DNA from 2 places in the uncultured Holdemanella sp. genome. Region 2 is predicted to be linked to the other one. Evidence: a T-box and tRNA genes for the amino acid it is inferred to sense, from the RefSeq annotation. Region 2 holds a T-box; the other holds one or more tRNA genes.
The links. A T-box is a leader RNA that pairs with one kind of tRNA and senses whether it is charged. The one in region 2 lies ahead of serS (serine--tRNA ligase), so its partner is inferred to be a tRNA-Ser.
Positions count from the first base shown of each region.

Region 1: it has a tRNA-Ser gene. The T-box ahead of serS (serine--tRNA ligase) is inferred to sense a tRNA for this amino acid. The anticodon was not compared.

Region 1 covers NZ_CATVYQ010000017.1:23,995-27,373, reverse strand. Annotated here, with positions in the region: gene thrS (threonine--tRNA ligase) at 1-1,708, shown strand, start outside; tRNA gene Q3907_RS04680 (tRNA-Ser) at 1,855-1,945, shown strand; tRNA gene Q3907_RS04675 (tRNA-Asp) at 1,966-2,041, shown strand; tRNA gene Q3907_RS04670 (tRNA-Gly) at 2,047-2,120, shown strand; tRNA gene Q3907_RS04665 (tRNA-Asp) at 2,137-2,212, shown strand; gene Q3907_RS04660 (DUF1848 family protein) at 2,290-3,144, shown strand; gene Q3907_RS04655 (thioredoxin family protein) at 3,091-3,379, opposite strand, start outside.
Region 2 covers NZ_CATVYQ010000003.1:52,344-55,722, forward strand. Annotated here, with positions in the region: gene gyrA (DNA gyrase subunit A) at 1-332, shown strand, start outside; gene Q3907_RS01165 (helix-turn-helix domain-containing protein) at 477-1,061, shown strand; T-box leader at 1,149-1,360, shown strand; gene serS (serine--tRNA ligase) at 1,401-2,684, shown strand; RNA gene ffs (signal recognition particle sRNA small type) at 2,749-2,834, shown strand; gene Q3907_RS01180 (hypothetical protein) at 2,888-3,118, shown strand.

The DNA.
Region 1 (3,379 bases), on a different contig from region 2:
GTTGAACCACTCATGTGCTCATATGATGGCTCAAGCTGTTAAGCGTTTATATCCAAATGCTAAATTCTGGGTAGGACCTGTTATTTCTGAAGGTTTCTACTATGATATGGATTTAGGAGATGTAAAATTAAAAGAAGAGGATTTGGCAAAAATCGAAAAAGAAATGAAGAAAATTGCCAAAGACGGAAAGAGAATTGTTCGTGAAGAAATCTCTAAAGAAGATGCTTTAGAAATGTTCAAGGATGATCCTTATAAAGTCGATTTGATCAATGGATTAGAAGATGGAAATATCACAATCTATCGTCAAGGTGAATTTGCGGACTTATGTCGTGGACCTCACGTTGAAACTGTTAAGATGTGTAAAAACTTTAAATTATTGAAACATTCTGGTGCTTACTGGAAAGGTGATGCTAACAATAAAATGCTTCAACGTGTTTATGGTATCTGCTTTGACACAAAAGAAGAGTTGGAAGCACATCTAGAAGCTTTAGAAGAAGCTAAAAAACGTGATCACAAGAAGTTAGGAAAAGAAATGGGATTGTTTACAATTAGTGAATATGCGCCTGGTATGCCAATCTTCTTGCCAGATGGAATGATTTTACGTAATATTTTGGAACAATACTGGTATCAAGAACACGCAAAAGAAGGATACCAATTCATTAAAACTCCTATTATGATGTCAAAAGAATTATGGGAATTGAGTGGACACTGGGATCATTATAAAGATAACATGTACACTTCAATGGTAGATGATCGTGAATTTGCAATCAAACCAATGAATTGTCCAGGAGCTTTATTAGTATATAACTCAACTTTACACTCATATAAAGACTTACCATTGCGTTTAGGAGAACTAGGACAAGTACACCGTCACGAAGCAAGTGGTGCATTGAATGGGTTGTTCCGTGTACGTACATTTACACAAGATGATGCTCACTTGTTTGTAACTCCTGATCAATTGGAAGAAGAGGTTAAGAAAGTATTACAATTGGTAGATCGTATCTATTCAGTATTTGGTTTACCATATGAAATTGAATTATCAACTCGTCCAGAAAGTGGATATATTGGTTCAGAAGAAATTTGGGATGCTTCAGAAAAAGCATTGGCACAAGCTTGTGTTCATGCAGGTAAAGAATATAAAGTGAATCCTGGAGATGGTGCATTCTATGGACCTAAATTGGATATCCATATTAAAGATAGCTTAGGACGTGTATGGCAATGTGGTACTGTACAGCTAGATATGAATTTGCCAGAAAGATTCGAATGTAAATATGTAGATGCAGATGGAACAAAGAAAACTCCAATTATGTTACACCGTGTAGTTTATGGATCAGTTGAACGTTTCATTGGTATCTTGATTGAACACTTTGGTGGACACTTCCCATTATGGTTAGCGCCACGTCAATTTGTTGTGATTCCAGTACACCACGAAAAACATGTTGAATATGCAAATAAAGTATGTGATGCATTAACAGCTTTAGGAATGCGTGCTACAGTAGATTCTCGTAACGAAAAATTAGGTTACCGTGTTCGTGAGGCACAGCTAAAAAAGGTTACTTACCAAATTGTAGTTGGTGATGGAGAACAAGAAAACAACACAATTACAATTCGTCAGAGTGGTAAAAAAGATAGTGTTACATTGTCATTAGATGAAGCTTTAGCTAAATTTAAAGCGGAAGTAGACAATAAAACATTGTTTGGAAAGTAAGAGTTTAGAGGTCAAAAATTGACCTCTAAATTTTTTTGTATTTTTTTAAAAAATTTGCTTGCAATAAATTTTTATCCATGTTATTATAAACGGGCGTTACGGATAACGTAGGTTGTTCTAAAAAATAAGTATCTGGAAATATTCTTGGAGAAGTACTCAAGTGGCTGAAGAGGTGCCCCTGCTAAGGGTATAGGTCGGGAAACTGGCGCGAGAGTTCAAATCTCTCCTTCTCCGCCATCTTATTTTTGGAAAATTATGGTCCAGTGGTGTAGTGGTTAACATGCCTCCCTGTCACGGAGGAGATCGTGGGTTCGAGTCCCATCTGGACCGCCATTCATGCAGATGTAGTTCAATGGTAGAACACAGCCTTGCCAAGGCTGATACGGGGGTTCAATTCCCCTCATCTGCTCCATTTAAAATTAAATATTGGTCCAGTGGTGTAGTGGTTAACATGCCTCCCTGTCACGGAGGAGATCGTGGGTTCGAGTCCCATCTGGACCGCCATTTAGAAATTTAAGTCATCTTAGGATGACTTTTTTCTTTGTGTTGACTATTAATTAATTTCTTTGTTTAATAAACTTATGATTATAAATGTAAGTGGAAGAACAGATGTTGTAGCTTATTATATGGATTGGTTTGTGAAACGATGGAATGAAGGCTATTTTGATGTAAGAAATCCTTTTAATCCTAAATTGGTTAGTCGTATTTTTGTATCAGATATTGATATGATTGTATTTTGTACAAAGAATCCTTTGCCATTGGTAGATACAATACATCTATTTTCTGTACCCATCCAGCTACAAGTTACTATCACTGGATACTTTGATGATATTGAATCTCATGTACCAGATAAACGAAAAGTTATTGAATGTGTAAGAGAATTATCAGATTATTTAGGAAAAGAAAATGTGTGTGTTAGATATGATCCGATTCTTTTAAATTCGAAATATAATGTTGATTATCATATTCGTGCATTTAATAAGTTATGCATGATGCTTAATGGATATGTTTCTAAAATGATTGTCTCTTTTGTAGATGATTATAAAAACGTAAGAAATAACCATTTGGATTATCATGAACCATCCAATGAGGAATATCTTACATTAAAAGAAGCTTTTGAAAAGAATGACATAAAAGTAGTTAGTTGTATGGAAAATAAATATCATATTGGTGATAAAAACGATTGCTGCGTCAGCATTAAATATGCTTTTGAAAGAACAGGAAAATTCTATAAAGAATGGAAGGCAAGAGATTGTCATTGTGTAAATATGGTGGATATTGGTGCATATAATTCATGTTTACATGGTTGTAAGTATTGTTATGCAAATTTTGATTCAAAACAAATTATGTCAAATTATAAGATGCATGATCCAAAGTCTAGTTTATTGATTGGACAATTGAGCTTCGATGATCAAATTAAAGTACGAAGAAAATAAAAAGAGTGAAGCTAGTTTTGCTTCACTCATTAATTTTGTATAGATTTTTGTTAATTCTTCTTTTTCATCATCAGTCATTTTTCTTTCGGTCGCATCATGACTATCCAATGTTCCTTCATGGCCATCAATCACTTTTCCATTCTTTATGACAAGAACTAATGGAACATATAAAGTTAAAATACCTTCATCATTATTTGACATATAATCTTGAATATATGGCTCAATAATTGTTTTT
Region 2 (3,379 bases):
TTGTTGTTTCTGAAAATGGTTATGGTAAGCGTAGTAAGTTTGAAGACTATCGTTTGACTTCTCGTGGTAAAAAAGGTGTTAGTACAATTAATATCACAGAAAAGACTGGTAAGCTAATGTGTATGCGCGCTGTTACTGGTAAAGAAGATGCGATGATTGTTGCCAGTGATGGTATTATGATTCGTGTAGCTTTAGAGAATGTGGGTATCTATGGAAGAAATACACAAGGTGTAAGATTGATCAACTTAAATGGAGATGCGAAAGTAACGCGTATGACATTGGTAGATCATGAAGAGCCTGAAGTAGAATCCGAAGAAAATACAGAAGAATAATGCATGTAAGGAGTAGAATTATGATTTTGCTCCTTTTTCATATGATAAATCAGATAAAAATAACCCGAATACATTATATAAACGACGCGTTGATTGCCAATTTGATAGAATAAATATAAATTATTATAGAAAGAAGTGATATATGTGAACGCAAAAGATATGGGAATGTTTATCTGTAAGTTAAGAAAAGAAAACAATATGACGCAAATGGAATTAGCTCAACAGCTGCATGTCACAGATAAAGCTGTTAGCCGATGGGAACGTGGAATAGGATATCCAGACATTCAATTGTTACCTGCCCTATCTGAATCTTTGCACGTTTCTGTGGCTGAATTGATATCATGTAAAAAGAGTTTGAATTATTCGAATGAAGAAGTCACAAATATTATTCACAATTTAGATGTATACAAAATGGAAAGTTTTAGACAAGATAGAAAAGCAGATAAAATTTCCTTGGTATGTATGATCTTTGTTGCGGCATGTGTTTATATTTCTGGTCATGGAAGCATTATAGGATCTTTATGTATTGGCGCTATTTTTGCAATGGCAGTAATTGGCTTATATTATTTGTATTATGATAATTCAACAAAACGAATTTATGCCTTCTTTTCTCTATTAGGGTTACTTTTGTTTATTCAGTTTTTAATATTCATGGGAATGGATTATAGATGGATTTCTTATATTTTAATACTATATATAATTGTGATATTGAATATGATTTGTAGATAAATAGAATCATATGATAAATCCGATTTGATGAGGCTATTTTACAGAATAAGCGGTTGACTTTGTCTTTGTTTTAATGGTATAAATGTGGTGAAAACAAAGATAAGGATAAGTAGATTATTTCATATATGAATTAGAGACAGTATGGTTGGTGAAAATACTGGTATGATTGATTGAACAGCACCTTTGAGTGATTGAATGAAATAGAGTAGTTTGATCCGGTACATACCGTTATCATGTTAAGAGATCATATATGTATATATATGGTAAAAAGGGTGGCAACGCGAGACATCGTCCCTTTATGGGTGCGAGTGTCTCTTTTTTTTTGCAGAGGAGGATATCATGTTAGATATGAAATTTGTCCGTGAAAACCCGGACATTGTCAAAGAGAACATTAAGAAAAAGTTCCAAGACTACAAATTGCCTTTAGTAAATGAAGTATTGATGGAGGATAAAGAACTTCGTCAAACACAGCAACATGCGGATGATTTACGTGCTAATCGTAAAAAGATTTCTAAAGAAATCGGTAAGTTGATGGGGCAAGGTAAAAAAGAAGAAGCTGAAGAAATTAAGCAACAAATGGCAGAGATTGCTCATGAGTTAACAGCTTTAGAAGAAAAAGAAATTAAATTAAGAGAGTCTGTAACAGAAAAAATGATGCAGATTCCAAACATTATTGACGATAGTGTTCCTATTGGAAAAGACGATAGTGAAAACGTTGAATTAGAAAAATTTGGTGAACCTGTTGTTCCTGATTTTGAAATTCCTTATCACACTGAAATTATGGAACGTTTAAGTGGAATTGATTTAGATGCAGCACGTCGTGTAGCAGGTAATGGATTCTATTATTTAATGGGTGATATTGCTCGTCTACATTCAGCAATCTTAAATTACGCTCGTGATTTCATGATTGATAAAAAAGGATTTACTTATGTAATTCCACCATATATGATTCGTAGTTCAGTTGTGGATGGAGTAATGTCATTTGCAGAAATGGAAGGTATGATGTATAAAATCGAGGGTGAAGATTTGTATTTGATTGGTACAAGTGAACACTCTATGATTGGTAAGTTTAAAGATACAATTCTTGAAGAAAAAAATCTTCCATATACTTACACTTCATACTCACCTTGTTTCCGTAAAGAAAAAGGTGCTCATGGTATTGAAGAACGTGGTGTATATCGTATTCACCAATTTGAAAAACAAGAAATGATTGTTGTTTGTAAACCAGAAGATAGTATGGAATGGTTTAAAAAATTGTATATGAATACTGTAGAATTCTTCAGAACGTTGGATATTCCAGTACGTACATTGGAATGCTGTTCAGGTGATTTGGCAGATTTAAAATGTAAATCAGTGGATGTTGAAGCGTGGTCTCCACGTCAAAAGAAATACTTCGAAGTTGGAAGTTGCTCTAACTTAACAGATGCTCAAGCACGTCGTTTAAAGATTCGTGTTAAGGGTGAAAATGGTGAGAAGTATTTTGCACACACATTAAACAACACTTGTGTAGCTCCACCTAGAATGTTGATTGCATTCTTAGAAAATAATTTACAAGCTGATGGATCAATCTTGATTCCAGAAGTATTACAACCTTACATGGGTGGTAAAAAGAAAATTGGTTAATCTTAAAAGCTGTCTTTGACAGCTTTTTCTATTGCGAATTGAAAATGGATTTGATATAATTAACTGGCTACTACAATGATATCTTATGAATCAGGTCAGGTCGGGAACGAAGCAGCCTTAAGTAAGCTCCATCATGTGTAGTAGTTTTTTTTATATTAAGAAATTGGTTTCGGAGAAGAAGAGTCTGGTAGTTGAAGACAAGGATGCTCTATCGACCAAAGAAGGAAAATAAAACATTATCGAGTTTTGCGTATAAAAAGATATTAGAAAAAGTAGAAAGAAAATGTTTGATGAATGAAGTGGATGTAATCAAAGTAGATCCAAAGAATACGAGTAAGATTGGAAAAGAAAAGTATACAAAGATTAAAGGAATGAGTGTACATTATTGTGCAGCCTATGTCATCAATCCTAGAGGCATGGGATTTGTGGATTAAATAAGATAAATAATCAGAACCAGAAGTTTATGATATCTTACTGGAAGATAGGTACATAGATCATGGATGAAATTCTGAAGTATTTATAAACAAAGCATACAATAAAAACTCCATCGATAAAGACTGAATGGATCGGGATACCGAATGATTCAGAAAGGTGGAGTAGATATTGAAATGTTACTGGACGACTGGAAACGAACCGGGCACGTCATTTAGACATGTGACTTTTTCAAAGAAAAAGTCTTTCCTGTACAATTTAAT